2 regions of the Pseudomonas sp. SG20052 genome follow, and region 2 is predicted to be linked to the other one. Evidence: predicted binding sites of a transcription regulator. Region 2 holds the regulator's gene; the other holds the start of a gene.
What was found. The regulator sigma-54, encoded in region 2, starts transcription at its own class of promoters, with help from an activator protein. The targets are predictions, from matches to a motif close to ANTGGCATNNANNTTGCTNT.

Region 1: the regulator sigma-54 is predicted to act here: its motif matches at 1,976-1,995, upstream of glnA (glutamate--ammonia ligase).

What each region holds. Positions count from the first base shown of each region.
Region 1 is NZ_CP134498.1:434,686-438,875, forward strand. It holds gene RHP74_RS02080 (DUF4124 domain-containing protein) at 1-169, opposite strand, end outside; gene glnA (glutamate--ammonia ligase) at 473-1,879, opposite strand; gene thiI (tRNA uracil 4-sulfurtransferase ThiI) at 2,210-3,664, shown strand; gene typA (translational GTPase TypA) at 3,804-4,190, shown strand, end outside.
Region 2 is NZ_CP134498.1:1,086,309-1,090,498, forward strand. It holds gene RHP74_RS04775 (HPr family phosphocarrier protein) at 1-100, opposite strand, end outside; gene rapZ (RNase adapter RapZ) at 116-973, opposite strand; gene ptsN (PTS IIA-like nitrogen regulatory protein PtsN) at 976-1,440, opposite strand; gene hpf (ribosome hibernation-promoting factor, HPF/YfiA family) at 1,453-1,761, opposite strand; gene RHP74_RS04795 (RNA polymerase factor sigma-54) at 1,836-3,329, opposite strand; gene lptB (LPS export ABC transporter ATP-binding protein) at 3,514-4,190, opposite strand, start outside.

The DNA.
Region 1 (4,190 bases), 650 kb from region 2:
CCTGAGGCGCAACGCTGTTGAGCGGTGGCAACTCGACCGGCTGCGTCTTGACGCCATCGGGTGGCTGATTGCTGTAGGCGGTGTTGCCGGAGGCGTCAGTGTACTTATAGATCTGCGCTGCGGCGGGCAGGGCGATCAGCAGCCACATCAGAAGAAAACCACGACCCATAAAATCGACCAGAAACAAAAGCGTTGGGGTGCAGCATAGGTCAGGGGTGGCGGTTGACCCAATTCAAAAACATCCGGGCATGATTTACAGGGATCTCCCAAACACAACAAAACCCTGTAGGAGTGAGCCTGCTCGCGATAACGGTGGATCAGCCAACATCAATATTGAATGAAACAATGCCATCGCCGGGAAGCCGGTCTCACTCCCACAGGGTTTTTCAGCGCTTGTTGAATCGCGGGCATAAAAAAGACCTCCCGAAGGAGGCCTCTTTCTTGTCACGCCGCTTGCGCAGGCGCTACCGGATCAGCAGCTGTAGTACAGCTCATATTCCAGTGGGTGTACGAAGGTGCGGACCTTGATTTCTTCTTCGCTTTTCAGAGCGATGTAAGCGTCGATGAAGTCATCGGAGAACACGCCGCCTTTGGTCAGGAACGCGCGACCTTTGTCCAGCTCTTCCAGGGCTTCTTTCAGGCTGCCGCAAACTTGTGGGATCTCTTTCGCCTCTTCAGGCGGCAGGTCGTACAGGTTTTTGTCAGCTGCGTCGCCAGGGTGGATCTTGTTCTGGATGCCGTCCAGGCCAGCCATCAACAGTGCAGCGAAGCCCAGGTACGGGTTGGCTGCTGGATCCGGGAAGCGGGCTTCGATACGGCGAGCGCGAGGGCTGGACACGTAAGGAATACGGATCGAAGCGGAACGGTTACGAGCCGAGTAGGCCAGCATTACCGGCGCTTCGAAACCTGGGACCAGACGCTTGTAGGAGTTGGTCGACGGGTTGGTGAAGCCGTTCAGGGCCTTACCGTGCTTGATGATGCCGCCGATGAAGTACAGGGCGGTGTCGGACAGGCCGGCATAGCCTTCGCCAGCGAAGGTGTTCTTGCCATCTTTGGCGATGGACAGGTGAACGTGCATACCCGAACCGTTATCGCCGTACAGCGGCTTAGGCATGAAGGTCGCGGTGCGGCCGTAGGCATCAGCCACGTTGTGTACGCAGTACTTCAGGGTCTGAACTTCGTCAGCCTTGGCCACCAGGGTGTTGAACTTCACACCGATTTCGTTCTGGCCGGCAGTGGCCACTTCGTGGTGGTGAACTTCGATAACCAGGCCCATCTCTTCCATGGCGTTGCACATGGAGGTACGGATTTCATGGTCGTGGTCGAACGGCGGAACCGGGAAGTAGCCGCCTTTGACGCCTGGACGGTGGCCTTTGTTGCCGCCTTCCACGTCCTGGTCGGACATCCACGAACCTTGTTCGGAGTAGATCTTGAACATCGAACCGGAGATGTCGGACTTGAACTTCACTTCGTCGAAGATGAAGAATTCTGGCTCTGGACCTACGAATACGGTGTCGCCGATACCGGTCGACTTCAGGTATTCCTCGGCACGCTTGGCGATCGCACGTGGGTCACGGTCGTAGCCTTGCATGGTCGAAGGCTCGATCACGTCGCAAACCAGAATCAGGGTCGGCTCTTCGGTGAACGGGTCGAGAACGGCAGTGCTGTCGTCCGGCATCAGGATCATGTCGGAGGCTTCGATGCCTTTCCAGCCAGCGATGGAGGAACCGTCGAACATTTTGCCTTCTTCGAAGAAAGCTTCATCCAGCGCGTCGCGAGCCGGCATGGTCACGTGGTGCTGAGTGCCTTTGGTGTCCGTGAAGCGCAGATCAATCCACTTGACGTCATGATCTTTGATGAGTTGAACCGACTTCGACATAGTGTCCTCCGGGTGGCTTCGGGCTTAGTAGTGGATGCCCTTAGAATGTGGGTGATGCCGGCGCGAATACTCTGCCAAGGCAACCTGCCTCACAAGGGAGCAAATTGCATGCCAGTGCCCCAGCATGGGTTTTTTGCCCCAATATCACGCTTATAAAGGCACAAAGCGTCTGTAAGCGGAAAATCTCGCCCTACAATGTAGCGTTAAAATCATCAAATGACCTGTTTTGGTGCGCGCAAAACCTTCTGCACATTAACTGGTTAAACCTTGAGCAATTTCCGCTATAATCCGCGCCCCCCTTTTTCGGCTGGGCCTGCGCGCGCTGTTTTCATGAAATTAATCGTAAAAGTCTTCCCCGAGATCACCATCAAGAGCCGCCCGGTACGGATGCGTTTCATCCGCCAGTTGGCCAAAAATATCCGTACCGTGCTCCGCGACCTGGACCCGGCTGTGGTGGTGAACGGTGTGTGGGACAATCTCGAGCTGGAAACCCGCGTCAGCGAGCCCAAAGCCCTGAAGGAGATGACCGAGCGCCTGAGCTGCATGCCGGGCATCGCGCATTTCCTGCAAGTCGATGAATACCCGCTGGGCGACTTCGACGACATCGTCGCCAAGTGCAAGCAGCACTTCGGTGATGCGCTGGCCGGGAAGATCTTTTCGGTGCGCTGCAAGCGTGCCGGCAAGCACGAATTCAGTTCGATGGACGTCGAGAAATACGTCGGCAGCCAACTGCGTCGTCAGTGCGGCGCCGCGGGAATCTCGCTGAAAGAGCCGGAAATCGAAGTCCGCCTCGAAATTCGCGACAAACGGTTGTTCGTGATCCACAGCCAGCACAACAGCATCGGCGGTTATCCGCTGGGCGCCCTGGAACAGACGCTTGTGCTGATGTCGGGTGGGTTCGATTCCACGGTGGCTGCGTACCAGATCATGCGCCGCGGCCTGATGAGCCATTTCTGCTTCTTTAATCTGGGCGGGCGGGCCCATGAACTGGGCGTCATGGAAGTCGCGCACTTCATCTGGAAGAAGTACGGCAGCTCCCAACGCGTGTTATTTGTGAGTGTGCCATTCGAGGAAGTACTGGGAGAAATTCTCGGGAAAGTCGATAACAGTCATATGGGTGTAGTTTTGAAGCGTATGATGTTGCGCGCTGCTTCCCGTATTGCCGATCGGCTGGACATCGAAGCGCTGGTTACCGGCGAGGCGATTTCCCAGGTGTCGAGCCAGACACTGCCGAACCTGTCCGTGATCGACTGCGTGACCGACAAGCTGGTCTTGCGTCCGCTGATCGCCAGTCACAAGCAGGACATCATCGACCTGGCCAACGAAATCGGTACTGCCGACTTCGCCAAGCACATGCCGGAATATTGCGGGGTCATCTCGGTGAACCCCAAGACCCACGCCAAGCGTCCGCGCGTGGAGTACGAAGAACAACAGTTCGACATGGCAGTACTTGAGCGTGCGCTCGAGAACGCCAAACTGGTGCCGATCGATCGCGTGATCGACGAATTGGGCCAGGACTTGCAGATCGAAGAAGTCAGCGAAGCGTTGGCTGGTCAGATCGTCATCGACATCCGTCACCCGGATGCCGCTGAAGACGACCCGCTGGGCCTTGCTGGCATTGAGGTACAAACGATGCCGTTTTATGCATTGAACGCTCGTTTCAAGGAACTGGACCCTACTCGCCAGTACCTGCTGTATTGCGACAAAGGCGTGATGAGTCGCCTGCATGCCCACCATTTGCTCAGTGAGGGGCATGCCAATGTGCGCGTTTATCGACCGAGCTAAGTGCCCGGGGCTGTTTGCCTGTGGCCTGCGTCACCGGCCCCCCGACGCCGCCGTCAAGCTGTAACGGCTTTGCCGGACTCTACTGTTAATCGCTGCCAAGACTTGTCAGCACACCGAATCCTCTGATCGAGATACACAAGTGATCGAAAATCTACGCAACATCGCCATCATTGCTCACGTTGACCATGGTAAGACCACCCTGGTAGACAAACTCTTGCGTCAATCCGGCACCCTGGAGCGCAACGAGCTCAACGACGAGCGCGTGATGGACTCCAACGACCAGGAGAAAGAACGCGGTATTACCATTCTGGCGAAAAACACCGCCATCAACTGGAACGGCTACCACATCAACATCGTGGACACCCCGGGCCACGCCGACTTCGGCGGCGAAGTTGAACGCGTAATGTCGATGGTTGACTCCGTTCTGCTGCTGGTTGACGCTCAAGACGGCCCTATGCCGCAAACCCGTTTCGTGACCAAGAAGGCTTTCGAAGCCGGCCTGCGTCCAATCGTGGTGATCAACAAG
Region 2 (4,190 bases):
TGGTGCAACCCGGGAACTGACCCGCAACGCCAACGAATTTTGCCGAAGCGCGGGCATGAAGGCCCAGCTTGTTGATGATTTCAATTTCCCGAGCAGGCATCGCGATGTGAATCCTTTAGCTGAGGTCGCGGTGGCGAACCTGGACGTTCTTCAGGGATTGTTGCAGGACCTGGCCCAGACGTTCGGTCAGGTAGACGGAGCGGTGATGCCCGCCGGTGCAGCCAATGGCAATGGTGACATAAGCGCGGTTGCTGGCGGCAAAGCGCGGCAACCACTTGAGCAGGTAAGTGGAGATGTCCTGGAACATCTCTTCGACGTCCGGTTGTGCCGCCAGGTATTCGGCCACCGGTTGATCAAGCCCTGATTGGTCGCGCAATTCCGGCTTCCAGTAAGGGTTGGGCAGGCAGCGCACGTCGAACACCAGGTCTGCATCAACCGGCATGCCCCGCTTGAACCCGAAAGATTCCACCAGGAACGCAGTGCCGCTATCTGGCTGGTTCAGCAGACGCAGCTTGATGGTATCGCGCAGCTGATACAGGTTCAGGTTGGTGGTGTTCACCTTGAGGTCCGCCAGATCGGCGATCGGCCCCAGCAAACTGGTTTCGTCCTGAATCGCCTCCGCCAACGAACGGTGGGCAGTACTCAGTGGGTGGCGGCGGCGGGTTTCCGAGAAGCGTTTGAGCAACGTTTCTTCGTCGGCGTCCAGGTACAGCACATCACACTTGATATGCCGGCTGCGGACTTCTTCAAGCAATTCCGGAAACCGCGACAGGTGACTAGGCAGGTTGCGAGCATCGATGGATACCGCGACCAGCGGTTGTGCCAGCTCGGTATGAATCAGCGCGCGCTCGGCCAGTTCCGGCAGCAATCCGGCGGGCAGGTTGTCGATGCAGTAGTAGCCGTTGTCCTCGAGAACATCGAGTGCGGTACTTTTACCTGAGCCGGATCGGCCACTGACGATGATCAAGCGCATGGTTAATGACCGTTTTGCTCGTCCAGGACAACCTGATACAAGGCTTCATTGCTCGGGGCGCTGCGCAGTTTTTCGCGCACTTCCTTGCGGTCGAGCATGCTGGCGATCTGGCGCAGTAACTCCAGGTGCGCATCGGTAGCGGCTTCCGGGACCAGCAGAACGAACAGCAGGTCGACCGGGGCGCCGTCGATGGCGTCGAAATCAATGGGTGCATCAAGGTGCATCAGGGCGCTGATGGGCGAGGTGCAGCCCTTCAGGCGGCAGTGGGGAATGGCGATGCCGTTGCCAAAACCGGTTGAGCCGAGTTTTTCACGGGCAATCAGAGCCTCGAAGACATCTTGCATCTCCAGATCCGGCACTTCTTTGTGGATAAGGTTGGCAATTTGCTCGAGGGCTTTCTTTTTACTGCCGCCCGGCACGTTCACGAGGGAACGGCCGGGGGTCAGGATGCTTTCAAGTCGGATCATGGGTTGGGAGTGTTAACGACCGGTCGCGCCCTGGAGGAGGCTTTGGGTCTTTTCCTTATGCTTTTTGAGTTGTTTATCCAGCTTGTCGGTCAGTGCGTCGATCGCCGCGTACATATCGGTATGCTCCGCGTTTGCGACCACTTCATTGCCGGGAATATGCAGCGTGGCTTCGATTTTCTGCTTGAGCTTTTCGACCGTCATTGTGACCTGCACGTTGGTGATCTTGTCGAAATGCCTCTCTAATCGTTCGAGTTTTTCGCCGATGTAGGTGCGAAGAGGTTCGGTCACTTCCAGTTGGTGTCCACTGATGTTGACTTGCATACAGCTTCTCCTTCGTTGCCAGTGCATAAAGCGGCAGGCAGAAATGCCTGCCACTGGAACGCTGTGGCGTGGCTCTACATCAACCGCTTGCGTTCGCTCGAAGGCGCGATCCCGAGGGATTCACGGTACTTGGCGACGGTGCGGCGAGCCACCTGAATGCCTTGTGCCTCCAGTAAACCAGCGATCTTGCTGTCACTCAACGGCTTTTTCTGATTTTCAGCAGCAACCAGTTTTTTGATGATCGCGCGGATCGCCGTGGACGAGCATTCACCGCCTTCGGAGGTGCTGACGTGGCTGGAGAAAAAGTATTTCAGTTCATATATGCCCCGAGGGGTATGCATGAATTTTTGCGTGGTGACCCGTGAAATCGTCGACTCGTGCATCCCCACCGCTTCGGCGATGTCATGCAGGACCAGCGGCTTCATCGCTTCGTCGCCGTATTCAAGAAAGCCGCGCTGATGCTCGACGATCTGAGTGGCTACTTTCATCAGGGTTTCGTTGCGGCTTTGCAGGCTCTTGATGAACCAGCGGGCCTCTTGCAACTGATTGCGCATGAAGGTGTTGTCGGCGCTGGTGTCGGCGCGGCGCACAAAACCGGCGTATTGGGCGTTGACCCGCAGCCGTGGCACCGATTCCTGGTTCAGCTCGACCAGCCAGCGCTCATTGTCCTTGCGCACGATCACGTCAGGGACAACATATTCGGCTTCACTGGACTCGATCTGCGAGCCCGGGCGCGGGTTGAGGCTCTGCACCAGCTCGATGACCTGGCGCAGCTCATCTTCCTTGAGCTTCATGCGACGCATCAGCTGGCTGTAATCGCGGCTGCCGAGCAGGTCGATGTAGTCGGTGACCAGGCGTTTCGCTTCGGCCAGCCAAGGCGTCTTGGCAGGCAGTTGGCGCAATTGCAGCAGCAGGCATTCGCCCAGGTTGCGGGCGCCAATGCCGGCCGGTTCGAATTGCTGGATGCGGTGCAGGACGGCTTCGATCTCGTCCAGTTCGATGTCCAGTTCCGGATCGAAGGCCTCGAGAATTTCCTCGAGGGTTTCGTCCAGGTAGCCCTGATTGTTGATGCAGTCGATCAGGGTCACGGCGATCAGACGATCGGTGTCGGACATCGGTGCCAGGTTCAGTTGCCACAACAAATGGCTTTGCAGGCTTTCACCGGCCGATGTGCGGGTGGTGAAATCCCACTCGTCGTCATCGTTGCTCGGCAAGCTGCTGGCGCTGGTCTGGTAGACGTCTTCCCACGCGGTATCAACGGGCAGCTCGTTGGGAATGCGCTCGTTCCAGTCGCCTTCCTCGAGGTTATCCACCGTCGGGGCGGTTTCCTGGTAGGAGGGTTCCGAAATGTCGGCGTTGGGGAGCTGTTCGGCTTTGTCGGCCAAGGGGTCGGCGTTATCGAAGTCGTCGCCTTCTTCCTGGCGTTCGAGCATCGGATTGGACTCCAGGGCCTCCTGGATTTCCTGTTGCAGGTCCAGGGTCGACAATTGGAGCAGGCGGATGGCCTGTTGCAGCTGCGGTGTCATCGTCAGCTGCTGGCCCATTCTCAAGACTAGCGATGGTTTCATGGCAGGGGCTTAACACCTTATTCGCCGGCGCACATGCGCCATCCACTACAGGGCGCCGGAGCGCCAAACATAAGCAAATTATATGCCCGAAACTGCAGCGTTTGCCTAGAGCGCTGTAACAATAAAAAAGTATTGATTTTTTATCGAGACGAGCGCTCGGACAATCAGCCAGACACCTTACTGCTTAAAGGCGGAATTCATGGCCCAGATACACTTCCTTAACCAGTTCGTTGGCCAGGATGGTGGCGGAGTCACCTTCGGCGATCAGTTGACCATCGTTGACGATGTAGGCGGTTTCGCAGATATCCAGGGTTTCACGGACGTTGTGGTCAGTGATCAGCACGCCAATGCCTTTGGCCTTGAGGTGGTAGATGATCTGCTTGATGTCGCCCACCGAAATAGGGTCCACACCGGCGAATGGTTCGTCGAGGAGGATGAATTTCGGGTTGGTGGCCAGTGCCCGGGCGATTTCCACCCGACGACGTTCACCACCGGACAGGCTCATGCCTAGGTTGTCGCGGATGTGGCTGATGTGGAATTCCTGCAGCAGGCTTTCCAGTTCCTTGCGACGCTCGGCCTTGTCGAGTTCCTTGCGGGTCTCGAGGATGGCCATGATGTTATCGGCGACCGAGAGTTTGCGGAAGATCGACGCTTCTTGCGGAAGATAGCCGATACCGGCCTTCGCACGACCGTGCATTGGCTGGTGGCTGACGTCCAGGTCGTCGATCAGCACGCGACCCTGATCGGCCTGCACCAGGCCGACGATCATGTAGAAACAGGTGGTCTTGCCGGCGCCGTTAGGGCCTAGCAGGCCGACGATTTGACCGCTGTCGATGGACAGGCTGACGTCACGCACGACCT